DNA from 4 places in the Streptosporangium sp. NPDC000239 genome. Region 1 is predicted to be linked to each of the others. Evidence: riboswitches for the same ligand, from Rfam matches in the RefSeq annotation. Region 1 holds a riboswitch; each other region holds the start of a gene.
What was found. Region 1 has a riboswitch for cobalamin ahead of cobN (cobaltochelatase subunit CobN). Riboswitches for the same ligand answer to the same signal wherever they lie in the genome.
Positions count from the first base shown of each region.

Region 1 (7,404 bases):
CCCAGGCGATCCGCCCGCACAACGAGAACAGCTACGCGCTCAGCTTCCCCGGGCTGCTGATGTTCGGCTGCCTGGTCGCCCCCGACCAGGGGGGCGCGACCCCGGTGACCGACGTGCGCAAGGTGCTCGGGGACATCCCGGCGCCGCTCGCCGACCGGTTCCGCGCGCACGGCTGGTCCCTGGTGCGCAACTACGGCGACCACATCAGCCTCGGCTGGCGCACCGCCTTCGGCACCGAGGACAGGGACGAGGTCGCCGCGTACTGCGCGGCCAACCACATCGCCCACGAGTGGCTGGACGGCGACAGGCTGCGGACGACGCAGCGCCGCTCGGCGACCATCCGCCACCCGGGGACCGGGGAGGAGGTGTGGTTCAACCACACGGTCTTCTGGAACGAGTGGGCGCTCGACCCGGAGGTGCGTGAGGTGTTCCTTGAGGACCTCGGACACGACAACCTGCCCTTCAACACGGCCTACGGCGACGGCGAGCCGATCTCCAGGCAGGACGTGGAGACGATCGACGAGGCCTACCGGCGGGCGACGGTCAGGGAGACGTGGCGGCCGGGCGACGTCCTGATCGTGGACAACATCCTGTCGGCGCACGCCCGTGAGGCGTTCCGGGGCGGCCGCAGGATCGTGGTCGCGATGGGTGACCCGGTCGCCCTGGACGACTGCGCGCCGACGGTCCCGCCGCTGGGCGGCTTCGCGGCCCCGACGGCCGGACCGGCGAAGAGGCGCCGCTGGTTCGGCCGCCGTTCCTGACTCCTCGGGAGGGGACCGGTCAGGCGCCGTCCTCCAGGTCCCCCTCCGATGCGAGGTAGACCTCCCGCAGCTCGCGCAGGACGTCCGGGTCGGGGTGTTCCCACATGCCCCGGCCCGCCGCCTCAAGCAGGCGTTCGGCGATGCCGTGCAACGCCCACGGGTTGGACTCGGACAGGAACGCCTGGTTCTCCGGGTCGAGCACGTAGGTCGCGGCGAGCTTGTCGTACATCCAGTCGGCCACGACCCCGGTGGTGGCGTCGTAGCCGAACAGGTAGTCGACGGTCGCGGCCAGCTCGAAGGCGCCCTTGTAGCCGTGCCTGCGCATGGCGGCCAGCCAGCGCGGGTTGACCACCCGGGCGCGGAAGATCCTGGAGGTCTCCTCGGACAGGGTCCTGGTGCGGACCGCGTCGGGGCGGGTGCTGTCGCCGACGTAGGCGGCGGGGGCCCTGCCGGTGAGCGCCCTGACGGTGGCGACCATGCCGCCGTGGTACTGGAAGTAGTCGTCGGAGTCGGCGATGTCGTGCTCGCGGGTGTCGACGTTCTTGGCCGCGACCGCGATCCGCCGGTAGGCGGCCTCCATGTCCTGCCTGGCCGGGACCCCTTCGACACCCCTTCCGTAGGCGAAGCCGCCCCACACGGCGTACACCTCGGCCAGGTCGGCGTCGTCGCGCCAGTTGCGGCTGTCGATCAGCGGCAGCAGCCCGGCGCCGTACGCCCCGGGACGGGAGCCGAAGATGCGCATGGTCGCCCTGCGCTCGTCGCCGTGCTCACGGGTGTCGGCCAGCACGTGCGCCCTGACGTAGTTGTCCTCGTCCGGTTCGTCCAGCCCGGCGGCCAGCCGTACGGCGTCGTCGAGCAGGGCGACCACGTGCGGGAAGGCGTCCCTGAAGAAGCCGCTGATGCGGACGGTCACGTCGATCCTGGGCCTGCCCAGTTCCCCGGCGGGGATCGCCTCAAGGCCGGTGACCCGCCGCGACGCCTCGTCCCACACCGGGCGCACGCCCAGCAGCGCCAGCACCTCGGCCACGTCGTCCCCTGCGGTGCGCATGGCGCTGGTGCCCCACACCGACAGGCCGACCGAGCGCGGCCAGTCGCCGTGCTCGGAGCGGTAGCGTTCGAGGAGTGATTCGGCCATCGCCTGCCCGGTCTCCCAGGCCAGCCTGCTCGGCACGGCCTTCGGGTCGACCGAGTAGAAGTTGCGGCCGGTCGGCAGCACGTTGACCAGCCCGCGCAGCGGCGACCCGCTCGGTCCCGCCGGGACGTAGCCGCCGTCGAGGGCGTGCAGGATCGCGCCGATCTCGTCCACGGTGCGCGCCAGCCTGGGGACGACCTCCTCGGCCGCGAACCGCAGGACACGCCCGACCTGCTCCCGGTCGCCGCCCGTCACGGACGCGGCGACCTCGGCCGTGGCGGCCGGGTCCCAGCCGCGTTCCTCCATCGCCTCGACCAGTGACCTGGCCTCGGCCTCCGCCTCGTCGACGCCCAGGCGCCCGGCGGTGCCGTCCTCACGCAGGCCGAGCGCCTCGCGCAGGCCGGGCAGCGCCATGCCGCCCGCCCACATCTGGCGGGCGCGCAGGATGGCCAGCACCAGGTCGACGCGGACGGCACCCTGCGGGGCCGCGCCGAGCACGTGCAGGCCGTCGCGGATCTGGACGTCCTTGACCTCGCACAGCCAGCCGTCCACGTGCAGCAGGAAGTCGTCGAACTCGGCGTCGTGCGGACGGTCCTCGATGCCGAGGTCGTGGTCGAGCCTGGCGGCCTGGATCAGCGTCCAGATCTGCGCCCGGATCGCGGGCAGCTTGGCCGGGTCCATCGCGGCGATGGAGGCGTGCTCGTCGAGGAGCTGTTCAAGCCTGGCCATGTCGCCGTAGGTGTCGGCGCGGGCCATCGGCGGGACGAGGTGGTCGACCAGCGTGGCGTGGGCGCGGCGCTTGGCCTGGGTGCCCTCGCCGGGGTCGTTGACCAGGAACGGGTAGATCAGCGGCAGGTCCCCGAGGGCGGCGTCGGGGCCGCAGGAGGCCGACAGGCCCGCCGACTTGCCGGGCAGCCACTCCAGGTTGCCGTGCTTGCCGACGTGCACCACGGCGTGCGCGCCGAAGCCGTCGGACAGCCAGCGGTAGGCGGCCAGGTAGTGGTGGCTGGGCGGCAGGTCGGGGTCGTGGTAGATGGCGATGGGGTTCTCGCCGAACCCCCGGGGCGGCTGCACCATGACGACGACGTTGCCCGCGCGCAGCGCGGCCAGCACGATCTCACCGTCCGGGTCGGCGGAGGTGTCGACGAACAGTTCACCGGGCGGGGGTCCCCAGTGCTCCTCGACCGAGGCCCGCAGGTCCTCGGGCAGCGTGGCGAACCACGCGGCGTAGCGGGAGGCCTTGATCCGCACCGGGTTGCCCGCGAGCCGTTCCTCGGTGAGCCAGTCGGGGTCCTGGCCTCCGGCGGCGATGAGGGCGTGGATCAGCGCGTCGCCGTCCTGCCCGGTGACGCCGGGCAGTTCGTCCTCGGCGCCGATGTCGTAGCCGTGCTCGCGCATCGCGGCAAGCAGCCGCACCAGGCTCGCCGGGGTGTCGAGGCCGACGGCGTTGCCGATCCTGGAGTGCTTGGTCGGGTAGGCCGACAGCATCAGCACGATCCGCCGCTCTGCGGGCGGGACGTGCCGCAGGACGGCGTGCCGTACGGCGATGCCCGCCACGCGGGAGGCCCGCTCGGGGTCGGCGACGTAGACGGTCAGGCCGTCCCCGTCGATCTCCTTGAAGGAGAACGGCACCGTGATGATCCGCCCGTCGAACTCGGGGATCGCCACCTGGGTCGCCGCGTCGAGCGGGGAGAGGCCGTCGTCGTTGGCCTCCCAGGCGGCCCTGCCGCCGGTCAGGCACAGGCCCTGCAGGATCGGCACGTCGAGTTCGGCGAGCGCGCCGACGTCCCAGGCCTCGTCGTCGCCGCCCGCGGACGCGGTGGCCGGGCGGGTGCCGCCCGCGGCCAGCACGGTCACCACCAGGGCGTCGACCGTGCCCAGGGTGTCGAGCAGGCCCTGCTCGGCGCTGCGCAGGGAGGCGCAGTAGACGGGCAGCGCGCGGGCGCCCGCGTCCTCGATCGCGGCGCAGAGCGTCTCGACGAAGGCGGTGTTGCCCGCGACGTGGTGGGCGCGGTAGTAGAGCACGCCGACGACCGGGCCCTCCTCGCGGCGCGCCCGGCGTTCGAGCGCGCCCCAGGCGGGCGTCGGGGCGGGCGGGGCGAAGCCGTGGCCGGTCAGCAGCAGCGTGTCCGACAGGAAGCGGCCCAGTTCGGCGAGGTTGGCGGCCCCGCCGTGGGCGAGGTAGGCGTGCGCCTCGGCGCACACCCCGCCGGGCACGGTCGACAGTTCCATCAGCTCGGCGTCCGGCGCCTGCTCGCCGCCGAGCACGACGACGGGCAGCGGCCCGGCGAGCAGGGCGTCCAGGCCCTCCTCCCAGGCGCGGCGCCCGCCGAGCAGCCGTACGACGACCAGGTCGGCGCCCTCGACGAGGGGAGGCAGGTCCCCCGCGGTGAGCCTGGCGGGATTGCCGAGCCGGTAGTCCGCGCCGCTGGCGCGGGCGCTGAGCAGGTCGGTGTCGGAGGTGGAGAGCAGGAGGATCATTCGCCACGCTCCCCGGCGGGGAGCGGCGCGGCCGTGAACGGCGGTGCGGGCTTGCGGCTGGGGAACGGCGAACAGCGCACAGGGCTTTCCTCCCTCGGGGTCCTCGCCCCGGGTCGTCGTCGGCTACGACGGCTGGAGTCTCCTGGCTCCCGGATCGATGCTCCCCCCGGCCTTCCCGCCCGTTGCCGGACCGTGGCTGGATGGGGTTCGCTCCCCGGTTACAGTGGCGGGACCGCGCCGGATTCACACCGGCTTCCTCCCTTTTGCCGTCGCCAACGATGAGACTACGGCAGCGAGGTCCCCGCAAGAAACTGGAGTTACCATCCTCAGCGTGTCAAAAGGTCACTTCTCCGGACGATCTCATCCCGACGCGTGCCCGGGGGCGCTCCAGGTGCATTCCGCGGCCGACGGCGGCCTGGCGCGCGTCAGAGTGCCCGGAGGGCGCCTGACGGCCCCGCAGCTGCGCGAGCTGGCCTCGGCCGCCGAGACCTGCGGCAACGGCGTCATCGAGCTGACCTCCCGGGCGAACGTCCAGGTGCGCGGACTGGGCGCCGGGGACGCCTTCGCGGCCCGCATGGCACAGGCGGGGCTGCTGCCCTCGGCCACCCACGAACGGGTCCGCAACGTCCTGGCCTCACCGCTGAGCGGCCTCGACGGCCGGGGGATTCTCGACGTGGGACCGCTGACCCGTGAGCTCGACCTGCGCCTGTGCGGCACGCCCGCGCTCGCCGGCCTGCCGGGGCGGTTCCTGTTCGCGCTCGACGACGGCCGGGGCGACGTGGCCTGGCTCGGGGCGGACGCCGCGATCCTGCCGACCGGCCCCGGCGAGGTGGCGTTGCTGCTGGCCGAGGCCGACAGCGGCCTGCGGATGCCACCGGGATCGGCGGTCGCCGCGCTGCTGACCGCCGCCGAGGCGTTCCTGACCGAGCCCGGGGTGCGGGAGGGCCGTGTGTGGCGGATCGGCGAACTGCCCGGCTGCGCGGAGCGCGTCGCCGCCCGGGTCGCGGCCACCCTGGAGACGACCTCCGCCCCCGTACGGCGGGACCCCGTCCCGGCGCCCTCCCACGGGCCCGTCGGGACCGTCGAACAGCCCTCAGGCCTGAACACGCTCGGCGTCACGGCGCCGCTGGGGCGGCTGACCTCCGCCCAGGCCGCCCTGCTGGCCGGCCTGGCCGTCGAGGAGGTACGGCTGACGCCGTGGCGCGGCGTCGTCCTGCCCGGCCTGTCCCCGGCCGCTCTCTCCGAGGTCGCCGGGCGGCTCGTCGCCGCCGGGCTGGTCCTCGACCCGGCCTCGCCGTGGACGGGTGTGACGGCCTGCGCGGGACGGCCCGGCTGCGCGAAGTCACTGGCCGACGTGCGGGCCGACGCCGCCCGCTGGATCGCGGCCGAGAGCGACCCGCCCTCGGCCGTCCCCGCCCGCCCCGGTACGCTCCCGGTGCACTGGGCGGGCTGCGAACGACGTTGCGGCCGCCCGCGAGGACGGGCCGTCGACGTGGTCGCGACCACGACCGGCTACCGGGTCCTCCTGGAGGACAGCGGCTTGGACAGCGGCTTGAACAGTGGCCCGGAAAGCGGCCTGAACTGCGCGGACACCAAGGAGACCACGGCCGCCGTGGCGGCTCTGAGAGGGGAAACGTGACCGACTACGTCCGGGACGGCGCGGAGATCTACCGGCGTTCCTTCGCCACCATCCGCGCCGAGAGCGACCTGGACGGCCTGCCGCCGGACGTCGCCCAGGTGGCGGTCCGCATGATCCACGCCTGCGGGATGGTGGACCTGGTCGCCGACCTCGGCTGGTCGCCGGGCGTGGTCGCCTCGGCCAGGGCGGCCCTGCGCGCGGGGGCACCCGTGCTGTGCGACGCGATGATGGTCGCCTCGGGGGTGACCCGGCGCCGCCTGCCCGCGGGCAACGAGGTGCTCTGCACGCTGGGTGAGCCCGGCGTGCCCGAGCTGGCCGTACGGCTCGGCACCACCCGCAGCGCGGCCGCCCTCGAACTGTGGCGCGACCGTCTCGAAGGGGCGGTCGTCGCGATCGGCAACGCGCCGACCGCGCTGTTCAGGCTGCTGGAGATGGTCGAGGAGGGGGCGGGACGGCCCGCCGCCGTGCTCGGCGTGCCGGTGGGTTTCATCGGCGCCGCCGAGTCGAAGCAGGCGCTCGCCGGGCATCCGGCGGGTCTGGAGTACCTGGTCGTGCACGGGCGCCGGGGTGGGAGTGCGATGGCCGCCGCCGCGGTCAACGCGATCGCGAGTGAGGTCGAGTGAACGACACGTCAGCGGGACGGCTCAGGGGCGTCGGGCTCGGCCCGGGAGACCCGGAACTGGTGACCGTCAAGGCGGCCAGGCTCATCGGGGAGGCGGACGTCATCGCCTACCACAGCGCCCGCCACGGCAGGAGCATCGCCCGCTCGGTGGCGGCGCCGTACCTGCGGGAGGGGCAGATCGAGGAGGCGCTGATCTACCCGCTCACCACGGAGACCACCGACCACCCCGGCGGCTACCAGGGCGCCATCGACGACTTCTACGCCGACTGCGCGCTGCGGCTGGCCGCCCACCTGGACGCGGGCCGCGACGTGGTCGTGCTGTGCGAGGGCGACCCGCTCTTCTACGGCTCCTACATGCACATGCACAAGCGGCTGGCCCACCGCTACGTCACCGAGGTCGTGCCCGGGGTGACGTCGGTGAGCGGCGCCGCGGCCGTGCTCGGCAGGCCGCTGGTCGAGCGGGACGAGGTCCTGACGGTGCTTCCCGGCACGTTGCCCGCCGAGGTCATCGCCGAACGCCTGGCCGCGACCGACTCCGCGGCGATCCTCAAGCTCGGCCGTACCTTCACCAAGGTTCGCGACGCGCTGGCCGAGGCGGGCCGTCTCGACGAGGCGTGGTACGTGGAGCGCGCGACCACCGGCGCGCAGCGCCTGGCCCCGCTCGCCGAGGTGGACCCGGACAGCGTGCCGTACTTCTCGCTGGCGCTGGTGCCGAGCCCGGTCAACTCCGGCCTTCCCGGCACCCACGGTGAGAGCCGGGCCCCGGAGC
Region 1 is NZ_JBEPEI010000036.1:6,099-13,502, forward strand. Features, by position in the region: gene ABT340_RS41665 (TauD/TfdA family dioxygenase) at 1-761, shown strand, start outside; gene cobN (cobaltochelatase subunit CobN) at 781-4,374, opposite strand; cobalamin riboswitch at 4,488-4,686, opposite strand; gene cobG (precorrin-3B synthase) at 4,706-6,013, shown strand; gene ABT340_RS41680 (precorrin-8X methylmutase) at 6,010-6,636, shown strand; gene ABT340_RS41685 (precorrin-2 C(20)-methyltransferase) at 6,633-7,404, shown strand, end outside.

Region 2 (7,404 bases), on a different contig from region 1:
CCAGGGAGCGCCCAAAACCGTCGTACGGTGCTTGATCCGTCACGGAATACCGAATCCATCAGGCCACTCTGGTAACACACGTTTCACAGGTAACACAAAAAGCCGGGGATTCCGGGACCCCTGGTTTCGGGCGGCTTTTTATTCCGATATTCGGCTCCGCCTTTTCCGGTCCGCCCCGGGACCGGAATTCCCGCCCCGCGGCCCCGGACCCGGCGGGCGTCGGGTACGACGGGGTGTCAGGCGCGCGGCGGGCGCGCGATCGGGTTCGCCGGAACGGAGGAGGCCGGCGCAGGCGGGATAAGGACCCGCCGTGATCTCCGGCGAGAAGGGGTCGAAATCGCCGCCGAGCGGTGCCGTGGCCATTACCCCGCCCCAGGGTCGAAATGGTCCTCGTGTCGGCCCGTACCCCTGCTCCCCGGATTTCACCGGCCCGGCGTACCCCATGCGGAAAGAAAGAAACGAAAACCCGAATCAGCACCGCGGGAACTGTTCCATCGTTGACAGCGGGCCGTTTCGGGCGCATTCTCCGAGGGCGGTGTGACACCGCCGCGAAGAACCACCGCACATGATCCCGGTTATCCGCGGATCATCGCGACGTCACTTCTGACCGTCCGTGGGGCGACGGATGAATATCACCGCGGGAGAGAAAAGGGGACCGGCGCGGCGGCAGAACGGTCCGTGAATTGAACGGAGGCGTTCTTCGGTGGCCACGACCGATCTTGAGGCGCGGGTGACCTCCATCTGCGCCGAGGCCCTCAACCGTTCCCGTCTCGGTCCCGACGACGACCTCATGGAAGCCGGGATGGACTCACTGGCCGCCGTGGAGATCGTGACGCGCCTCGAACTGTCCTTCGGCGCGAACGTCGTCGACGTCGTCTTCGAGACGCCCACGGTCAGCCACCTGTGCGCCGCCGTACGACGTGCCCTGCGGGAGGGGTCCCGGAGCGTCGCCCTGCCCGGACCCGCCCCGCCGGCCGTGACCGGGCCGTCCCTCCCCGCGGCGACGACCCTGCTCGGCCTCGTCACCTCGGCCGCCGCCAGGTACGGCGAGCGCCCCTACCTGCTGCCCGTCGAGCCGGAGAGCCGCGTCTTCTCCTTCGCGGACGTCCTGACCTTCACCAGGGGATGCGCGACCCTGTTCGAGGAACGCGGCGTCCCCGCCGGGGCGCGGGTGGCGACGGTCATGCACAACTCGTCGCTGGCGGCGCTGCTTTTCCTCGGCGTCGTCGCCTCAGGGCGGGTGCTGGTGCCGCTGAACCCGAAGGCGGGCGCCGCCGAACTCGAAACGCTCCTGACGCACTGCGGGCCCGCGCTCGTCCTCGGCCGCGAGGCCACGGCCGTGAAGCTGCGGCGACGCCCGGAGTGGATCGGCACCGACGACGAGGAGTCCCTGCTGACCGGCCTGCTCGCGCGGGGTGAGGCGTACGGCAGGCGGCCGATCCTCTCCGGCGGCGACGGCGCGGCCGACGCCGAGATCGTCTACACCTCCGGTTCCACCGGCACCCCGAAGGGGGTCGTCCTGTCGCACCGGAGCCTGCTGTCGGGCTCCCGGTCCCTGGCCGGATGGGCGCGGGCGGGCCAGGACGACGTCTTCCTCAACGTGGGCCCGCTCTTCCACGCCGGCGGGCAGGTCTTCCCGACGCTGACCCCGCTGTGGTGCGGCGGCCGTACCGTGTGCGTGCGCCCGGAGGCGGCGCTGGCGCGGTTCTGGACCTACGTCGACCGCTACGAGCCAACGTGGACGCTTGTGGTCAACGCCTACCTCGCCCACCTGGTCGAACGGCCGGAACGACCGGTCGCAGGCCGGTTGAAGGGGGTCCTCGCCGGAGGCTCCCCTCTCGCCGTCGAGCTGATCCACCGCTTCGAGGCCACCTTCGGCCTGCCCGTCCACCAGGTGTACGGCATGACCGAGACGGCCTCGATCGCCACGGTCGAACCACGCGGGAGAAAGAGCGGCGACCCCAGGAGCGCCGGGCTGCCCCTGGACTGCTCCCGGGTCCGCGTGGCCGGCCGGGACGGGCGGGACGTCGCGACCGGTGAGAGCGGCGAGGTGCTGCTGAGCGGGGACAACGTGTTCACCCGTTACCAGGACGCCCCCGGCCTCACCGGGGAGCGGATCGACGACGGCTGGATACGCACCGGCGACCTGGGACGCCTCGACGAACGCGGGGAGCTGTCGATCGTCGACCGCCTCGACGACATGGTCGTCGTCAACGGCGAGAACCTCTACCCCGCCGAGGTCGAGAACGTCGTCTCGCACCTCGAAGGCGTCGAGGACGCCGTCCTGGTGGCGCTGCCGCACCCGGTGACGGGGGCCGAGCCGGTGCTCGTCTACACGCTGCTGCCCGGTGCCGTCGCCCGCGTCGACGGCTGGCGCGCGACGCTGCTGAGGTTCGTCAGCACCTTCAAGGTGCCGCGCAGGTTCGTCCCCGTCGAGGACCTGGGCCTGGACGGCTTCCCGAGAACCCTGCTGGGCAAGATCGTGCGGTCTGAGGTGCGGCGGCTCGCGGCCGAACGCCTGTCGTGACCGGGAGCCTCCGGGCCCGGCGCGCGCCGGGCCCGGAGGAGGGGTCAGCCGGCCTCCGCCCTGACCACCCGGGCCGCGGCGACCATGTTGTCCAGGGAGACACGGACCTCGCCCCAGCCACGGGTCTTCAGGCCGCAGTCGGGGTTGACCCACAGCCGCCCGGCCGGGACGCCGCCGAGTCCCTCGCGCAGCAGGGAGGCGACCTCCTCGACGTCCGGCACCCTCGGGGAGTGGATGTCGTAGACGCCCGGCCCCACCTCGCGGGGATACCCGGCCCCGGCCAGCTCGCCGGCGACCCGCATGTGGGAACGGGCGGCCTCCAGGCTGATCACGTCGGCGTCGAGGTCGTCGATGGCGGACAGGATCTCACCGAACTCGGCGTAGCACATGTGGGTGTGGATCTGGGTGTCGGCCCGCACCCCGCTCGTGGCCAGGCGGAAGGCCTCCGTCGCCCAGGCCAGGTAGGCGGGCCGGTCGGCCGCGCGCAGCGGCAGTGTCTCCCGCAGCGCGGGCTCGTCCACCTGGATGACGGCGATGCCCGAGGCCTCCAGGTCGGCGACCTCGTCGCGCAGGGCGAGGGCGACCTGGCGGGCGGTCTCGGCCTGCGGCTGGTCGTCGCGGACGAAGGACCAGGCGAGCATGGTGACCGGGCCGGTCAGCATGCCCTTGACCGGTCGCCCCGTCTGGGACTGGGCGTAGGTCGTCCAGCGCAGCGTCATCGGCCTGGGGCGGGAGACGTCCCCGGCCAGGATCGGCGGGCGCACGTAGCGGGTGCCGTACGACTGCACCCAGCCGTGCTGGGTGGCCAGGTAGCCGTTGAGCCGCTCGGCGAAGTACTGGACCATGTCGTTGCGTTCCGGCTCTCCGTGCACCAGGACGTCGATGCCCGCCCGCTCCTGGAAGACCAGGACCGAGCGGATCTCCGAGGCGATCAGCTCGTCGTAGGCGTCCTGGTCGATCCGCCCGGCGCGCAGGTCGGCGCGGGCCGCCCGCAGCCGCCCGGTCTGCGGGAAGGAGCCGATGGTGGTCGTGGGCAGCTCCGGCAGGCCGAGGCGGGCGCGCTGGGCCGCCGCCCGCTCACCGTACGGCTGGGGCCTGCGGGTGTCGGCGGGGGTGACCGCGGCGGCGCGGGCCCTGACCCCGGGGTCGTGGGTGAGCGTGGAGGCCTCGCGTGAGGCCAGGTCGGCCCGGTTGGCGGCCAGCCGTCCGGCGATGGCCCCGGTTCCCTCGCTGAGCCCGGTGGCCAGGGTGACGACCTCGGCGACCTTCTGCCTGGCGAAGGCGAGCCAGCGGCCGACCCGCGGGTCGAGGCCGTGTTCGAGCCCGAGGTCGACGGGGACGTGCAGCAGCGAGCAGGAGGGCGCGACGTCCACCCGGCCGGCCAGGCCGAGCAGGGTGGCCAGGGTCGCCAGCGACCCGCCCAGGTCGTTGATCCACACGTTGCGGCCGTCCACGACACCGGCGATCAGGCGCTTGCCGGGCAGACCGCCCGCGCGGGCCAGGTCCTCCAGGTTGGCCGCGGCCGGGCCGGTGAAGTCCAGTCCCAGGCCCTCGATCGGCGCCCTGGCCAGGACCGGCAGCGCGTCTGCGAGCCGGTCGAAGTAACCGGCGACGAGGATCTTCGGCCGGTCGGTCAGGGTGCCGAGCTCACGGTAGGCGTGGGCGGCGGCGTCGAGCACCGCCCGGTCGCGGTCCTGCGCCAGCGCGGGCTCGTCGAGCTGCACCCACTCGGCACCGGCCGCGCGCAGGGCGGCGAGCACCTCGGCGTAGACGGGCAGCAGCCGGTCGAGCAGGCCGATGGGTTCGAAGGCCGGGTCCGCGCCGGGGGCGGGCTTGGCCAGCAGCAGGTAGGTGACGGGGCCGACGAGCACGGGGCGCGCGGTGTGCCCGAGCGCGACGGCCTCGCGCAGTTCGCCGACCTGTTTTGCCGGGTCCGCGGCGAAGACGGTGTCAGGTCCCAGCTCCGGCACCAGGTAGTGGTAGTTGGTGTCGAACCACTTGGTCATCTCCAGCGGGGCGACCTCCTGGGTGCCCCGGGCCATGGCGAAGTATCCCGCCAGGGGGCCTTCCGTCTCCACGACGGCTCGGTGACGCGGGGGGACGGCGCCGACCATGACGGTGGTGTCGAGGACGTGGTCGTACAGCGAGAAGTCGCCGGTCGGCACCTCCCGCACCCCCGCCTCCGTCAGGTGCCGCCAGTTGCCTGCGCGCAGCCCGGCCGCGACGTCCAGCAGGTCACGCTCGGTCACCTGGCCCGCCCAGTGGCCCTCGATCGCCTTCTTCAGCTCACGGTCCGGCCCCTGACGGGGGTAGCCGTACACGGTGGGGGAGGAAGTCTCGGTCACGGAACTCTCCTTCGCGAGTCACGAAAGGACTCCGGTGCCCCGAGGGGAGAGACGAAGGAGAGGCGGGCGCACCAGGCCCGTCCCATGCCGCCGACCCACCCGCGAGGTCACCGAGGTCACCGCGTGCGTGGTCGCACGCGGGCAGTGGCAGGTCTTCGGACTCGCGGGCACGTCCGGGCCGTTGTCTCGCCCTGACACCTAGTGGCCGTCGCTTCCCGGACCCGATCTGCCGGATCCAGTGCGTTTGACGGCGGTCGTTCCCACTCACCGCTGCGGGGCAGTCCCGGAGTCACACCGGGTTCCCTCTTACGACGCGTCTGCCTGGCGGGCAGGGCGAACCGACTGCGTCCCCAACCCTACGCGCATCCGATGGCGGAGCGACAACCATATTCGGGCCCGCCGGCGGGTTCGCGGGATCGTTCTCCCATCGCCCCGGGCCGCCTGAAACCGTACGGGGGAATTCGCGGGTCGCGGGAAAATCTCCGTCCCCCGCTTTGGCAACTCAACAACCGTGACCTAAGACCCCATTTCCTACAATTTCCGAAAGAAAAGGGCAGGCTATATTAGACCCGGCAAACCCCCCAGCCATCGGAGTTAACCATGTATCGGACTAAAGGGTCACATCTCCATCAAGGGCGTATACCAAGCGCCCTAACCGATGTCAAGTCGCGAGTCGCCGCCATTCTCCACCGGCGTTTCCCGGTCATCATGCGAGGGACGCTCGGCCTGGTGTTCCTGTGGTTCGGCGTGCTGAAGGTGGCGAACGTCAGCCCGGTCGGCGCCCTGGTCGCCGACACCCTGTCCTTCGTGCCGCTGCCCGCGTCGTTCGTGGTGCCCGCCCTGGGCGTGTTCGAGGTCGCGGTGGCCCTGGCGCTGTTCACTGGCCGGTGGCTGCGCCCGTTCCTGCCCGTGCTCCTGCTCCACCTCCTCGGCACGTTCCTGGTCCTGGTGCTCCACCCGGGTGTCGCGTTCAAGGACGGAAACCCGCTCATGCTCACAATGGAGGGCGAGTTCGTCGTCAAGAACGTCGTCCTGATCGCCGGGACATTGGTCGTCGCCGCGACCCTCCCCCGGCGCGAGGGGCACGAGGAACAGCGGGAGGAGTCCCGCCTGCCGGTTTCCACCACCTCGCGTTAGAGAACTCACGACGGGCCCGTCGCGGGCCCGTGGAGAACGAATGCCGGGAAACGGGAAACGGGATCGCCCCGTTTCCCGTTTTCCCAAGGGCACGACGCCCCGCCCAGGACCTGTTTTGTGGATCTTCGCCGTGGCGAGGATCGTCCAGGTGGATGCCCCGCGAGGCGGAGGAGGAGCTCATAACGGAGTTATGGGCGACAGATTCTCCCCGGGCCCCGCGGCAAACGCGGAGCGTTTTCGTGGGGTGGGGCGACAACGCGGCGGGGCGCCGCCTGGGCGACCGCGGCAGGCGGAAAGATCCGCAAAACGGGTCCTAGGGGAGCCCGTCCCCCAAGGGCGGGACCTTCGTCCCTGATGGTCACGCCGTACGGCTCCGACAATGGAGGTGACGGCTTCGCGCCCGGAGAGCGGGCGCCGCCACCGTCACGAAGAACGGGGGTTCAGATCATGCGATCCAAGCAGTGGGACGTCCGGGTCTCCATCACCGAGGACGGCGACGAGACCTTCGCCAGGGCGGTCCTGCCCATCGCGGGTGCCGGGGAACTGGCGGGGATCGGCCGGGCACGCCGCAACCCGTCCGACGATCCGGTGGCCGAGATCGGCGACGAGCTCGCCGCCGCCAGGGCGCTGGCCGACCTGTCCGGCAGGCTGATGAGCGTCACCTCGGCGGACATCGCCCAGCTGACCGGCCCTACCTCGTGGTGAGGGGGCCCCGCGCACGGACCGGCCCGCCCGCCGTCGCCCTCACGGACTCCGGCGGACGGGCCCCGGTTCACCGCCGGCCGTAGACCTGGTGGACGAACTCGGCGAGCTTGTCGTCGGGCAGGCCCTTGGCCAGGTCGGCCTCACTGATCATGCCGACGATGCGGTGGTTCTCGATCACGGGCAGACGCTTGATCCGGTGCCGTTCCATCATGGTCAGCGCCTCGTCGACGCTGCCTTCGACGTCGATCCAGATCAGCCCCTGGGCGAGCTCACTCGCCGTCGTCTCGTCGAGGTTCCCGCCCTCTGCGCAGCACTTGATCACGATGTCACGGTCGGTGATGATCCCCTTGAGCCGGTCGTCGTCCCCGCAGACCGGCAGCGCGCCCACATCCAGGTCGCGCATCATCCGCGCGGCCGTACGCAGACTGTCGTGTTCACCGACGCACCGCGCGTCCGGGTGCATCAGGTCCCGGACCGTCCTGCCTGTCTCCGTTCTCGTCATCGTCACCCCTCCTGACGGTAGGTTTGTGGGCCTCTATAGCCCTATGCCCGATAAATTCGGATTCAGTGGGGCGATTCTGGAGAGAAAGGCTGTGATCCACGATCACGGCCTTCTCGGCGGGCCACCCGGATGTCAGGATGTCGGGTGTGACCCTCGCGGCGTCGGCGCTTCGCGTGCCACGTGCCATC
Region 2 is NZ_JBEPEI010000001.1:923,768-931,171, reverse strand. Features, by position in the region: gene ABT340_RS04200 (AMP-binding protein) at 704-2,527, shown strand; gene metE (5-methyltetrahydropteroyltriglutamate--homocysteine S-methyltransferase) at 2,572-4,872, opposite strand; cobalamin riboswitch at 5,002-5,231, opposite strand; gene ABT340_RS04190 (hypothetical protein) at 5,581-6,009, shown strand; gene ABT340_RS04185 (dsRBD fold-containing protein) at 6,457-6,714, shown strand; gene ABT340_RS04180 (CBS domain-containing protein) at 6,782-7,216, opposite strand; gene ABT340_RS04175 (hypothetical protein) at 7,363-7,404, shown strand, end outside.
Region 2: it holds a riboswitch for cobalamin, as region 1 does, so the genes downstream of both, metE (5-methyltetrahydropteroyltriglutamate--homocysteine S-methyltransferase) here and cobN (cobaltochelatase subunit CobN) in region 1, are expected to answer to the same signal.

Region 3 (7,404 bases), on a different contig from region 1:
GGCCGCCGTCCAGGAGCTCAAGCGCAAGGGCGGCCGGGTGCTCGGCATCGTCAACACCGTCGGCAGCGCCATCGCCAGGGAGGTCGACGGCGGTCTCTACCTGCACGCGGGCCCCGAGGTCTCGGTGGCGAGCACCAAGGCCTTCACCTCGACCGCGGTCGCCTTCGCGCTGCTCGCCCTGCACCTGGGAAGGGTGCGCGACCTGTCGCCCGCCGACGGCCGGCGCATCGTGGAGGGCCTTCGCGCGCTGCCCGGCCAGATCGGGGAGATCCTCGCCCTCGAACCCCGGATCAAGGAGCTGGCCGGCAAGTACGCCGGCTCGCCGAGCATGATGTTCGTCGGCAGGGTCAGGGGATACCCGGTGGCCAGGGAGGGCGCGCAGAAGCTCAAGGAGGTCTCCTACGTGCACGCCGAGGCCTACCCGGCCAGCGAGCTCAAGCACGGGCCGCTGGCGCTGATCGGCCCGGAGATGCCGACCGTGGCGGTCGTCCCCGACGACGAGCTGCTGGACAAGAACCTCACCACGCTGGGGGAGATCCGCGCGCGCGGCGGGCGGGTGCTCATGGTCGGGCACCGCGAGGCCGATCCCCGGCTGGCCGACGACTGCCTGGTGGTGCCCAGGAACGAGATCGAGCTCGACCCGATCCTGCTGTCGATCCCGCTGCAGCTGTTCGCCTACCACGCGGCCGTCGCGCTCGGCCGCGACGTGGACAAGCCGCGCAACCTCGCCAAGAGCGTCACCGTGGAGTGAGCGCGGACCATCATCCCTGATGCCCCAATTGCGGTGCAGAGAGTGACATATCTGCAACGTAGGGTATCGAGAGATCTGGGGGATCTCGGCGGAAGGGACGCTTATGCACCGTAGGCGATTCCTCGCGCTCGCGCTGGGGGTCATGGTCGCCGGGGGCTGCGGTGACATGGGAGGCCCCGGTGCGGGGTGGGCGCGCAGGCTGACCATCGTCGCGCCGGTCGTCCGCGGGCGGCGCTGGGACCAGGCCGCCCACGCGCTGGCCGCGATCCTGACCGGCGAGAGGATGGCCGGTGCGGTCGAGGTGAGCGGCGCGGGCGCCCAGGGGATGGCCGCCCTGACCGCGTTCGCCGCCGCCGTCGGGGGCCCCTTCGCGCGCGAGGGCCGGGTGTTCCTGGCGGGCGTGCCGATGCTGGCGGGCGGCGAGACCGCCGACGCGGACTCCGTGCTGGCGGCCTCGACCCCGCTGGCCAGGCTGGCCGGAGACTGGTCCGTCCTGGCCGTCTCCCCGAACTCCCTGCTGCGGACCTTCGAGGACTTCGTCGCGGCGCTGCGCCGCGACCCGGCGCGGCTGGTGGTCGGGGGAGGGGCCGAGGGCGGCTCCGACCACGTGCTCTACGGCATGATCGGCAAGTGCCTCGGCGTCGACGTCAGGCTGATGGAGTACGCGGGTTACCCGACCGAGTCGGAGGCCGTCGAGGCGCTGCACGAGGGGCGGGTGGCCGCGCTCCTCGGCTCGGCCGGCTCCCTCCTGCCGAAGATCGCCACGGGCCGGCTGATGCCGCTCGCGGTCTCCTCGGGGGAGCGGATCGACGGCATCGACGCGCCGACGCTGATGGAGCGGGAGGTGCGCCTGGAGTACGCCGACTGGTGCGGGGTGCTCGGTCCCCGGGCCATGAGCCCCGGCGACCGGGACGGGGCGGTCGCCCTGTGCGACCGGATCGACGCCTCGCCCCGATGGCAGGCCGTGTGCGCGGCCAACGGCTGGCACCGGGCGTACCTGAGCGGTGACGACTTCCGCCGGTGGCTGGTCACGGAGACCCGCCGTACCCGCGCGGTGCTCAACGAGCTCGGGTTGCTGAGCATCCCCGACACAAACTGTTGGGGTGGTTGCGTCAGGCGGCACTAGATGTAGGATCCTGGTCGTCGCTGGTTCGCCCACGAGGGCGAGGCAACAGGGAACCCGGTGAGAGACCGGGACTGCCCCGCAGCGGTGAACGGGAACGAAAGCCGTCAACTGAGCACTGGGTGAACCACGCCCGGGAAGCGACGGCCGGTAGGAGCGCGCGTCACGCCCGTGAGTCCGAAGACCTGCCCGCGGTGTGTGGAGGGGGGACCGACCAGGTCCCCGCTCGGCACGAGAGTTGTCCAGGGCTTCGAGGGAGAGCCGCGGGACGAGGCGGTCCGGCGTGCCCGGGAGCCGCCCGTTGACGCGCGCCCTGCTCCGTGAGCCGTACGGGGATTACCTGCACGAGGGGTGGCACGTGACACAGACCTTGGCCGAGAAGGCGGAGAAGACCGGGCACTCGCCGGACGATCGCAGGCGGGCGATCGAGGAGGCCGCGGCCCGGGTGATCACCGACCCGGAGAACTCCAGGGCCGCCGCCAGGCTGCTGACCGGCCTGATCGCCGAGGAGGCCGCCGAGCACGGCGTCACGACCTTCTCCGAGTCGATCGCCGCGACCCACGGCGCGGGGCTCCTGCAGGACGGGCTGGCCGCCTTCGTCGCCGCCAACGCCGCCGCCCTCGACGCGCTGGTCGACCCGGCCGCCGACGACAGGTTCGAGTACTTCGGGCTGCGCACCGTCTACGACCGCTACCTGCTGCGCCACCCGAGCACCCGCAAGGTCCTCGAACGCCCCCAGCACTTCCTGCTGCGCGTGGCCTGCGGTCTGTCGGAGACGGTCGAGGAGGCCGCCGAACTGTACGGGCTCATGGCCACCCTGTCCTACCTGCCCAGTTCGCCCACCCTGTTCAACTCCGGTTCCCGCAGGCCCCAGCTGTCCTCCTGCTTCCTGCTCGACTCCCCGAGGGACGAGCTAGAGGCCATCTACCAGCGCTACGGCCAGGTCGCCCGCCTGTCGAAGTACGCCGGGGGCATCGGCATCGCCTGGACCCGGGTCCGCTCGCGCGGCTCGCTGATCCGCGGCACCAACGGCCACTCGAACGGCATCGTGCCGTGGCTGCGCACCCTCGACTCCAGCGTCGCCGCCGTCAACCAGGGCGGCCGTCGCAAGGGCGCGGCCTGCGTCTACCTGGAGCCCTGGCACGCCGACATCGAGGAGTTCCTCGAACTGCGCGACAACACCGGCGAGGAGGCGCGCCGTACGCACAACCTGAACCTCGCCAACTGGATCCCCGACGAGTTCATGCGGCGGGTCGAGGCCGACGAGATGTGGTCGCTGTTCGACCCCAAGGAGGTCCCGCACCTCACCGACCTGTACGGCGAGGCGTTCGAGGAGGCCTACCGCAGGGCGGAGGCCGAGGGCGGGTTCGTCAGGCAGGTTCCGGCCCGCGCCCTGTACGGCCGCATGATGCGCACGCTCGCCCAGACCGGCAACGGCTGGATGACCTTCAAGGACGCCTCGAACCGGACCTCGAACCAGACGGCCCGTCCGGGCAACGTCATCCACCTGTCGAACCTGTGCACCGAGATCCTGGAGGTCACCAGCGACGCGGAGACCGCCGTCTGCAACCTCGGCTCGATCAACCTGGCGGCCCACCTCACCGCGGACGGTGTGGACTGGGAGCGGCTGCGCCGTACGGCTCGCACCGCGGTCAGGTTCCTGGACAGGACCATCGACCTGGGCTTCTACCCGACGCCCGAGGCCCGCGCGGCCAACGAGCGCTGGCGGCCCGTCGGGCTGGGCGTGATGGGGCTGGCCGACGTCTTCTTCGCGCTGCGGCTGCCGTTCGACTCGCCGCGGGCGCTTGAGCTGTCGACCCGGATCGCCGAGGAGATCGCGCTGGCCGCCTACGCCACCTCCAGCGACCTGGCCGCCGAGCGGGGGCGCCACCCCTCCTACGGGGACACCCGCGCCGCCGACGGCGTGCTGCACCCCGACCACTACGGGGCCGCCCGTTCGGCGGAGTGGACGGCGCTCAGGGAGCGGATCGCCGTGACCGGCCTGCGCAACTCGCTGATGATCGCGATCGCCCCCACGGCCACCATCGCCTCCATCGCGGGCTGCTACGAGTGCATCGAGCCCCAGGTGTCGAACGTCTTCAAGCGCGAGACCCTCTCCGGGGAGTTCCTCCAGGTCAACCGCTATCTGGTCGCCGACCTCACGGCCCGGGGCCTGTGGACCCCGCAGATCAGGGACGCGATCAAGCGGGCGGACGGCTCGATCCAGGACGTCCCGGGCATCCCCGACGACCTCAGGACGCTCTACCGGACCGCGTGGGAGCTGCCGCAGAAGGCGCTGATCGACCTGGCCGCGGCGCGCGCGCCGTACATCGACCAGTCGCAGTCGCTCAACCTGTTCATGGCGACCCCGACCATCGGCAAGCTCTCCTCGATGTACGCCTACGCCTGGCGCTCGGGCCTGAAGACCACCTACTACCTGCGCTCCCGTCCGGCCACCCGCATCGCGCAGACCACCGTGTCAGCCGCTGTGCCGGCCACCGCGGCACAGTCGCTCCCCGAGCAGGACGTGATCGCCTGCTCGCTGGAGAACCCCGAGTACTGCGACGCCTGCCAGTAGGCCCCGTGACCCAAGCCGAAAGGTCATTCTCCGAATGCTGCTCGACCCCGGTATGAACCTCACCCTGCGCCCCATGCGCTACCCGGACTTCTACGAACGCTACCGGGCGGCCATCCGCAACACCTGGACCGTCGAGGAGGTGGACCTCAACTCCGACGTGGCGGACCTGGCCAGAATGACGCCGGAGGAGCGCCACCTGATCAACCGTCTCGTCGCGTTCTTCGCGACCGGTGACTCGATCGTGGCCAACAACCTGGTGCTCAACCTCTACCAGCACGTCAACGCCCCCGAGGCGCGCCTGTACCTCAGCAGGCAGCTCTACGAGGAGGCGGTGCACGTCCAGTTCTACCTGACGTTGCTCGACACCTACCTGCCCGACCACGAGGAGCGGGCCAGGGCCTTCGCCGCGATCGAGCACATCCCCTCGATCAGGGACAAGGCCGAGTTCTGCTTCCGGTGGATCGACTCGCTCGGCGGGCTGACCAGCCTGCGGACGCGGGACGACCGGCGGGCGTTCCTGCTCAACCTGATCTGCTTCGCCGCGTGCATCGAGGGCCTGTTCTTCTACGGGGCCTTCGCCTACGTCTACTGGTTCCGCTCGCGGGGCCTGCTCGGCGGCCTGGCCACCGGGACCAACTGGGTCTTCCGCGACGAGTCCATGCACATGGAGTTCGCCTTCTCCGTGGTGGACACCGTACGGGCCGAGGAACCCGGCCTGTTCGACGACGAACTCGGCGCCCAGGTCACCCGGATGCTGGAGGAGGCGGTCGCGGCGGAGCTGGCCTTCGCCGAGGACCTGTGCGGCGAGGGCCGGTCCGGCATGGATCCCGGCCAGATGCGGCAGTACCTCGAATACGTGGCCGACCAGCGGCTGACCCGGCTCGGGCTGCCCGTCCGGTACGGCACCGCCAACCCCTTCGCGTTCATGGAGCTGCAGGACGTCCAGGAGCTCGCGAACTTCTTCGAGCGGAGGGTTTCGGCCTATCAGATAGCAGTTGAGGGAACTGTCGCTTTTGACGAGGCCTTCTGAATAGGCCGCGCGTCCCGGGGCATCCACCCGGCAAGCGACCGTCAGGGGGGAAGAGCGTCCGTGTCCAGATGGATCATCCTGATCGCCTCGATGCTGGCCGCCGTCGCCTGCGTGGAGATGGTACGGCGGGCACTGCGCTGGAGGCTGATCGGCGAGCGGTGGGTCCTGGCCGGGCCGCTCGTGCGCCGCTGCACCTGGCCCGCCTTCGCCTTGGCGGTCGTGGCGACCGCCAACACGCTCTACCTTCCCGGCATGGCCAAGGGGACGGTCGACGAAGCGATCGAGCGGACGATCACCCTTTTCATGATCGGATGCGTCACCTGGCTGGCCATCCAGGCCGCCTACGCGGTCACCGACGTGGTCCTCGACCGCCTGGTCAGCGTCGAGGGGGAGCGTAACCGGCGGGCCAGGAGGATCCGCACCCAGATCTCCCTGGTCCGCCGGGTCGCCTCAGCGGTGGTCGTCCTGCTGGCGCTGGGCGCCATGCTGTTCACCTTCCCGCAGGTACGCGCGCTCGGCGCCGGACTGCTCGCCTCGGCGGGCATCGCGGGCGTCGTCGTCGGCATCGCCGCCCAGTCGATGCTGGGCAACCTGCTGGCCGGCCTGCAACTGGTCTTCAGCGACGCGCTCAGACTCGACGACGTGGTGGTCGTGCAGGGGGAGTGGGGGCGGATCGAGGAGCTCAGCCTCACCTACGTGGTGCTGCGCCTGTGGGACGAACGCAGGCTGGTGCTCCCGGTCTCCTACTTCACCACCAACCCGTTCGAGAACTGGACCAGGCACACCAGCCGGGTGATCGGCGCGGTGATGCTCAGGATCGACTGGACCGTCCCCGTCGAGGAACTGCGCGTCGAGCTCTACCGGGCCCTGCGCGAGCACCCGCTGTGGGACCAGAAGGACTGGACCCTCCAGGTCACCGACACCCTGCCGAACGGGCTGCTCGAAGTGCGGGCGCTGATGAGCGCCGCCGACTCGCCGAGCGCCTTCGACCTCAAGTGCGACATGCGCGAGCACCTGGTGAGATACGTCAGGGAGAAGTACCCGGAGGCGCTGCCCAGACTCCGGGTGGACATGGCCTGACCCCGGCGCGCTCAGGACGGCCCGCTCAGGACGACGGGCCTGGACGCAGCACCCGGGCCGTGCCCGCGATCAGGGCGGTGGCCAGGATCCAGCCCGAGGCGATCAGCGTCCAGGCCAGCCACCGCGTCCAGCCGGTCGGGTCCCACGCCCCCCGCTGCTCGAAGACGCTCACCGGGGCCAGCAGGTCCAGCGTGTAGACGAACGGCTGGAAGACCCTGATCTCCTCCGGGTCGATCTGCGTCGGGGGGACCGCGGCGAAGACCCCGGTGCCCGCGGCCAGCAGCACCGCGACCCACAGCCCGGCGAGCCAGGGGCGGTAGCCGTACCCGACGACGAGGTCGAGCAGCCTGCCCCAGATCCGGCCCGCGGGCCTGAGCGTACGGCGGCGCCGCCGCTGCTTGGCCAGCAGCACCCGCCGGGCGTCCTGCTCGTGGCCGATCCGGCGGAACCACGTCGCCAGCTGCTCGTACGGCTGCGGACGGTAGCCGTAGGAGTCCTTGTCCACCCAGACCAGGCGGTCGTTGACGCTCCAGGCCGAGCCGCGCAGCGCCTCGTAGACGAGCCCGTTGAGATACACCGCGCCCGGATAGTCCGCCGGGGCGTCGAGCAGCACGCCGATACGGGAGTAGGCGAGGTTGACCTCGCCCTCGATGGAGTCGGGCCGCAGGATCAGCTCGTCCATCTGGGCGTGACTCAGGTGCAGCACCCGGCCAGGAGCCCGCAGCGTCGCCCCGTCGAAGGACAGGACGCCGTTGACGCGCGAGTTGCGCATCCTGATCGTGCCGGTCGCCTGGAAACCACGGCTCAGCTCGGCGGCCCCCGCCTCCATGAAGTCGGCCTGG
Region 3 is NZ_JBEPEI010000005.1:335,118-342,521, forward strand. Features, by position in the region: gene glmS (glutamine--fructose-6-phosphate transaminase (isomerizing)) at 1-751, shown strand, start outside; gene ABT340_RS16610 (Bug family tripartite tricarboxylate transporter substrate binding protein) at 855-1,877, shown strand; cobalamin riboswitch at 1,882-2,081, shown strand; gene ABT340_RS16615 (ribonucleoside-diphosphate reductase subunit alpha) at 2,233-4,452, shown strand; gene ABT340_RS16620 (ribonucleotide-diphosphate reductase subunit beta) at 4,487-5,482, shown strand; gene ABT340_RS16625 (mechanosensitive ion channel family protein) at 5,543-6,562, shown strand; gene ABT340_RS16630 (hypothetical protein) at 6,588-7,404, opposite strand, start outside.
Region 3: it holds a riboswitch for cobalamin, as region 1 does, so the genes downstream of both, ABT340_RS16615 (ribonucleoside-diphosphate reductase subunit alpha) here and cobN (cobaltochelatase subunit CobN) in region 1, are expected to answer to the same signal.

Region 4 (7,404 bases), on a different contig from region 1:
GGCCTCGACGGTCAGGAGCCGGTCGCGGAGCCTGGCCGTCTCACGTTCGCTCTCCCTGAGGCGTTCGGCGAGGGCGGCGACCCGGTCGGCGACCTCCGCGCGGGGGGCGTTGAACTGCTCGGCGATCCGGGAGACGAGGTCGCGCTCGCGGGCGAGGTAGCGGAAGGACTCGATGCCGGTGACGGCCTCGATGCGGCGCTGCCCCGAGCCGACCGACGACTCGGTGGTGACGGCGACGCCGCCGATCTGGGAGGAGCGGTCGACGTGGGTGCCGCCGCACAGCTCCCGTGACCAGGCGCCGCCGATCTCGACGACCCGGACCGTCTCGTCGTAGGTCTCGCCGAACAGCGCCAGCGCCCCGATCTCACGGGCCTCCCGAAGGGGCATGTGGCGCACCTCGACCGGCAGGTCCCCGCGGATCGCGACGTTGGCGGCGTCCTCGATCTCCCCGCGGGCTCCGGCGGGCAGGGCGCCGCGCCAGGAGAAGTCCAGGCGCAGGTGGCCGGGCCGGTTGTAGGAGCCGGACTGCAGGGCGGCCGGGCCGAGCGTGGCGCGCAGCGCGGCGTGCACGACGTGGGTCGCCGAGTGGGCCTGGCGGGCGCCCGCGCGCCACTCGGGGTCGACCTGGGCGCGTACGGGCTGTCCCGGCGCCAGTTCCCCGTCCAGGACGCGCACCTGGTGCACGACCAGCCCGGGGACGGGGCGTTGCACGTCCAGCACCTCGGCGGACAGGCTCGGGCCGTGCAGGGTTCCCGCGTCGCTCTCCTGGCCGCCGGACTCGGCGTAGAACGGGGTGCGGTCGAGGACGACGCCGACGATCTGGCCCGCGACGGCCGTGGCCACGGGCGCCCCGTCGCGGAGCACGGCCAGGACCGTCGAGTCGGTGGTCAGCGTCGTGTACGCCTGCCAGTCGGTGGGGCCGTGCTCGTCGAGGAGGGCGCGGTGCAGTCCGGTGTCGGCGTGGCCGGTCTTCCTGGCGCGGGTGTCCTCACGGGCGCGGCGCCGCTGCTCGGCCATCAGCTCCCTGAACCCGGTGACGTCCACGTCGAGGCCGTGTTCGGCGGCGATCTCGACGGTCAGGTCGATCGGGAAGCCGTAGGTGTCGTGCAGCTTGAAGGCCGTGGCCGCGGGCAGCCGTTCCCCGGTCCGGGTGATGGCCCGGTCGAGCAGCGCGCTGCCCTGGCGCAGCGTCGAACGGAAGGTCTCCTCCTCGCCGTAGGCGTAGGCCGAGATCCGGTCGAAGTCGGCGGCCAGCTCCGGGTAGGAGGGCGCCATGCAGTCGCGGGCCACCGGCAGCAGTTCGGGCAGGACCGGGTCCTCGTAACCGAGCAGCCGGACGGCGCGGATCGCCCGGCGCAGGATCCGGCGCAACACGTAGCCACGTCCCTCGTTGGAGGGGGTGACGCCGTCGCCGATCAGCATGAGCGCGGTGCGGACGTGGTCGGCGACGACCCGGAGCCGGACGTCGTCGGGGTGGCTCTCGGCCGCGGACGGCCCGGAGCGCACGCCGTACCTGGTTCCGGTCAGCGCCGCCGCGGCGTCCAGGACGGGCCGGGTCTCGTCGGTCTCGTAGAGGTTGTCGACGCCCTGGAGCAGCGCCGCCATGCGTTCCAGGCCCATGCCGGTGTCGATGTTGCGGGAGGGCAGCTCGCCGAGGATCGGGTAGTCCTCCTTGCCGACGCCCTCGCCCCGCTCGTACTGCATGAAGACCAGGTTCCAGAATTCGAGGTAACGGTCCTCGTCGACCTCGGGCCCGCCCTCTCGCCCGTAGGCCGGGCCACGGTCGTAGTAGAGCTCGGAGCAGGGCCCGCACGGCCCGGGGACGCCCATGGACCAGAAGTTGTCGGCCTTGCCGCGCCGTACGATGCGGGCCTCCGGCAGGCCGATCACGTCCCGCCACAGGGCGTGGGCCTCGTCGTCGTCCAGGTAGACGGTGGCCCAGATCCGGTCGGGGTCGAGGCCGTAGCCTCCCTCGGCCCGCGGTTTGACCGTCAGGTCCCAGGCGAGCCTGATCGCCTCCTCCTTGAAGTAGTCGCCGAAGGAGAAGTTGCCGCTCATCTGGAAGAACGTGCCGTGCCTGGTGGTCTTGCCGACCTCGTCGATGTCGAGGGTGCGGATGCACTTCTGCACGCTGGCCGCCCGGGGGGACGGCGGTGTCCGCTGCCCGAGGAGGTAGGGCTTGAACGGCACCATGCCCGCGTTGACGAACAGCAGTGTCGGGTCGTCGGCGGGCAGCGGCGCGCTGGCGGCCACGGTGTGCCCCGCCGCCGCGAAGTGCTCAAGGAACCGCCGTTTGACCTCCGCCGTCCGCACTTGCCCTCCCGAATACCGCCAGACTTTGCAATTGCAAATTTGTTGCAACAAGGCATCGTACAGCCGCCGCCGGAACCGGAGGCCATCTTCAGCGCATCAACGGCTTCGTGCAATGATGACCGGCGAAGGCGAGCGCGGACGAGGAAGCCGGTGCGAATCCGGCGCGGTCCCGCCACTGTGATCGGCGAGCGGACCCCCACGAGGTCACCGCCCCCTGCGGGGTGGGAAGACGGGGGCGAGCATCGACCCGAGAGCCAGGAGACTCACGCGGTCGCCTCCTCGACGAACTGGGGCGGATCTCCCCGGAGAGGAGCGGGTCGGCCGATGGATGACCTCGCGTGGCGACGACCGCACGAGCCCTCCGCGCCGACGTGTGCCCGGAGACGACCTCCTGGCCGGTTCCGTGACCTTCCGGCAGGGCCGTCCCATGGTGCAGATCCCGTGAGAGGAACCGTCCGTGACGGTCAGACGTCCCCTGTCCCTGTTGTTCGCCCTGTCCTGCGCCGTGCTCCTGGCCGGTTGCGGCACCTCCTCCGGAGCCCCGGCTGAAGCCCCTGCCGGGGCCGTCGCGGGCTTCCCGGTCACCCTCGACGACTGCGGCGTCAGGACGACCTACGACCGCCCGCCGCGGCGGGCGGTCTCGCTCAACCAGCACGCGACCGAGGTGATGCTGGCGCTGGGACTGCAGGGGTCGATGGCCGGCACCGGATATCTCGACGACAAGGTCCTGCCCGAGTACCAGGCCGCCTACGACGGGGTGAAGGTGCTCTCCAGGCAGTACCCCTCCTACGAGGCGCTGCTGGCCGAGGAGCCCGACTTCGTCTACGGCGGTTTCTCCAGCGCCTTCGACGAGAAGGAGGGCCGCGGCCGCGACGCGCTGGGCAAGGCCGGGATCGACACCTACCTCAACGTCGAGCAGTGCCCATCAGGCCCGGTGGACATGGACCTGATGGACCGGGAGATCCGCAACGTCGCCACGATCTTCGGCGTGCGCGAACGGGCCGAGGCGCTCATCACCCGGCTGCACGAGCCCCTGGCGCGGGTGAGGGAGAGGCTCGCCGACGTCGAGCCGGTCAGGTTGTTCGTCTACGACAGCGGCGACAAGACCGCCTTCACCGCCGGGGGCAAGGGCGTCGGCGACGAGATCATCACGCTGGCGGGCGCGCGGAACGTCTTCACCGACGTGGACAAGACGTGGGCCGACGTGTCGTTCGAGCAGGTCGCCGAGCGCGCGCCCGACTGGATCGTCGTCTACGACTACGGCGAGGAGAAGGTCGAGGACAAGAAGAGGTTCCTGCTGTCGAACCCGGCGCTCGCCGATGTTCCGGCGATCAGGCACAGGCGGTTCGCGGTGCTGCCGCTGTCGTCGGTCGTGCTCGGGGTCCGGGCGCCGTCGGCGGTCGAGTCGCTGGCCCGGCAGATCCACCCCGACCGGTTCGAGTGAGCGGCCTGACCGGGCTCTCCCGGACGACGCCCGTCACCCGGCGCCCCGGCCTGCCGTACCCGCTGACGCTCGCGCTGTGCGCGCTGCTGCTCGGCGGGGCGGTCACGGCGGGGGTCGCGGCCGGTTCGATCAGCCTGCCCGCCGAACAGGTGTGGGGCATCCTGCTGCACCGCCTCCACCCCGCGCTGGCCGAACCGGTCTGGTCCCCGGTCAGGGAGACCGTCGTCATGGACGTACGGCTGCCGCGGGTGATCCTGGGCGGGGTCATCGGCGCCGGTCTTTCGGTCTGCGGGATGGCGTTGCAGGCGCTGGTGCGCAACCCGCTGGCCGATCCGATGCTGCTTGGCGTCTCCTCCGGCGCCAGTGTGGGCGCGGTGAGCGTGACGGTGTTCGGCCTGACCTTCCTCGGACCGTTCTCACTGCCGGTCGCCGCGTTCGCGGGGGCGCTGGCGGCGCTGGTCACGGTCTATTTCCTGGCCCGGTCCGGCGGGCGGATGACCACGGTACGGCTGGTGCTGGCCGGGGTGGCGACGGCCGAGGTGCTCTCGGCGGCGGCCAGCTTCCTGGTGGTGACCTCCGACGACCCGCACCGGGCCCAGTCGGCCGTCCGCTGGATGCTCGGCGGCGTCGCCGGGACGACGTGGACGACGGTGTGGGTGCCCGCGGCGGCCGTGACGGCGGGCACCGTCGTCCTGCTGGGCGTCTCACGCCCGCTGAACCTGCTGCTGGCCGGGGAGGAGGCAGCCGCCTCCCTGGGGCTGGACGTGCACCGCTTCAGGGCGGCGCTGTTCGTGCTGGTGGCCATGGTGATCGGCACCGTCGTCGCGGTCAGCGGGGCCATCGGGTTCGTCGGGCTGATCATGCCCCATGTGGTACGGCTGCTCGTCGGGGCCGACCACCGGCGGGCGCTTCCGGCCACGGCGCTGCTCGGGGCGGCGTTCCTCATCACGGCCGACCTGGTCGCCAGGACGCTGATCACCCCCGAGGAGATCCCGGTGGGGATCATCACGGCGCTGGTCGGCGGGCCGTTCTTCCTGTGGCTGATGCGCAGGAGGACCTGATGGGCGCTCTGGCCGTACGGGAGGTCTCGGTGCGGATCGGCGGCAGGGACCTGGTGCGCGCGGTGACGTTCGAGGTGGCCCCCGGTGAGGTGCTCGGCCTGGCCGGGCCCAACGGCGCGGGCAAGTCGACCCTGCTGAGGACCCTCTACCGGGTGCTGCGCCCCACCGCCGGGCAGGTGCTCCTCGACGGGCACGACGTGTGGCGGATGCCGGGCAGATGGCTGGCCCGCCGGCTGGCCGCGGTGCTTCAGGATGGCGGCGGCGACTTCGGGCTGAGCGTCCACGACGTGGTGTCCATGGGACGTACCCCGCACAAACGGGCCTTCGACGGCGACTCCCCCGCCGACCGGGCGATCGTCGCCGAGGCGCTGGAGCGGCTGGACGTGGCCGATCTGGCCCACGCGCCCTTCGACCGGCTCTCCGGCGGGGAGCGGCAGCGGGTGCTGATCGCCCGGGCGCTGGCGCAGCGGCCGGAGGTGATGGTGCTGGACGAGCCGACCAACCACCTCGACCTGCGCCACCAGCTCGACGCGCTGCGCCTGGTGCGCGGGCTCGGGATCACCGCGGTGATCGCGCTGCACGACCTCAACCTGGCCGCCGCGTTCTGCGACCGCCTGTGCGTCATGGACGGCGGCGCGATCGTGGCGCTCGGGACCCCGCGCGAGGTGCTGACGCCTGAGCTGCTGCGGGACGTCTACCGGGTGGACGCCGAGGTCGGCGCGCATCCGAGGACGGGCGTCCCCCAGGTGACGCTGATCACCGAGGGGGACGCGCCGTGAGGGGCTCCGCGCCTCAGTAGCCCGGTGAGACGGTGTGGCCGACGGTCTCGGGGACGGCCAGCGTGGCGAGGAGGTCGAGGCGTTCTTCGCCCTCACCTTCCTCGAACAGCTCACCACGTGACAGGGGCGCCCGTACGGAGAACGACGCCGCCTTTCAATTTCGGGATAAGGGGTCCACCATGGCGTCGCCGTACGCCGATTCCGTGTGGGCGTCCCGCTGAGCGGGACGTTTCCATGGGCGGTTCCCCTCCGGCCGGCGGATCATCTCGGCAGGGCGGAAACGGCTCCCGCGTGGGACCCCCGGCCACGCGCCGGGGGTCCCACGCGGGACGAGTCAAGGAGATCCCCATGCCACGTCCCCTGCTGGTCCTGCTGGTCTGCGCGGCCGTCGTCGCGGCGCTGCCGCCGCTGTGGCGCCTGCTCACCAGGCGGGTCAACACCCAGGTCCGCCGGATCAACCGGTGAACGCGCCCGACGGGCTCGCCGGACTCGCCGGGGACCGGCGCGACCTGGTCGCCGCGACCTGGCGGCACGTCACCGGTGACCGGCTGCGGGAGCTGTTGCGCGGCCTGGTGGACGTCCCCAGCCCCACCGGCGGCGAGCGCCCCCTGGCCGAGCACATCGCCGCCACCCTGACCGCCGCCGGTGTCACGGCGGCCGTCCAGCCGCTCGACGACCGGCAGGCCAACGCGTGGGGCCGGTTGCGCGGCGACGGCGGCGGCCCCGACCTCATGCTGTACGCGCCGATCGACACGCTGACCACCGGCCGCGAGGACAAGGACGTCCCGTGGATCGGCCCCGCGCTGCGCCCCGACATGCGCCCCGCCGCCCGCGTCGAGGGCGACCTGGTGACCGGGCTCGGCGCGGGCAACCCGAAGGGGCACGCCGCCTGCGTGCTGATGGCCGCCGAGGCCGTCCACCGGGCCGGGCTGCCGCTGGCCGGGGACCTGCTGGTCGCCTTCGGGTCGGGCGGCATGCCCGCCAACGCGGCGCCCGGCGCCGGACGGCGCAATGTCGGGCAGGGGGTCGGCTGTTCCTACCTGCTCGAACAGGGGTTCTGGGCGGACTTCGCGGTGATCGCCAAGCCGGGGTGGACGGTCTCCTGGGAGGAGGTCGGGCTGGCCTGGTTCGAGGTCGTCGTCCACGGCGTCCACACCTACGCCGGCTCACGGCACCGCCTGCCGTACGAGAACGCGGTCGCCAGGGCGGGCGAGGTGGCCGTACGGCTTGAGCGGTGGTTCGCCGGGTACGCCGAGCGGCACACCGAGGGGACGGTCGCCCCGCAGGGTGTCGTCGCCGCGATCGAGGGGGGCTGGCCGTACCGGGCCGCGGTGACCCCGGCCGCGTGCCGGCTGCTCGTCGACCTGCGGCTGAGCCCGCGCACGACCCCCATGGAGGCCAAGCGGGAGTTCGGCGCCGCGATCGAGGAGATCCGCGCCGAACTGCCCGGCGCCCCGGTGACGTTCGAGATGGTGCTCGCCGTACCCGGCACCGCCTCCGACCCCGGGGGCTGGGTGGCCCGTGAGGCCGTCGCCGCCTGGGAGGCCGCCGAGGGGCGTCCGCACGAGGTGGCCCTCGGCAACAGCGGCGCCACCGACGCCAACATCCTGCGGGGGCGGGGGGTGCCGACCGTGCGGATCGGCATGCCCAAGATCGCCGGGCTCGACTTCTCCCTGGGGATGAACACCGCCGACGTCAGGGAGATGGAGCGGCTCACCCGGCTGCTGGTCCGCGTCGCCGTCAACACGGTCACCAGGTCCCGCACGGAGGTGGGCATATGACCATATCGGTCACAGAGGGTAGCTAT
Region 4 is NZ_JBEPEI010000006.1:146,703-154,106, reverse strand. Features, by position in the region: gene alaS (alanine--tRNA ligase) at 1-2,313, opposite strand, end outside; cobalamin riboswitch at 2,455-2,577, shown strand; gene ABT340_RS17890 (ABC transporter substrate-binding protein) at 2,771-3,757, shown strand; gene ABT340_RS17885 (FecCD family ABC transporter permease) at 3,754-4,818, shown strand; gene ABT340_RS17880 (ABC transporter ATP-binding protein) at 4,818-5,597, shown strand; gene ABT340_RS17875 (M20 family metallopeptidase) at 6,059-7,378, shown strand.
Region 4: it holds a riboswitch for cobalamin, as region 1 does, so the genes downstream of both, ABT340_RS17890 (ABC transporter substrate-binding protein) here and cobN (cobaltochelatase subunit CobN) in region 1, are expected to answer to the same signal.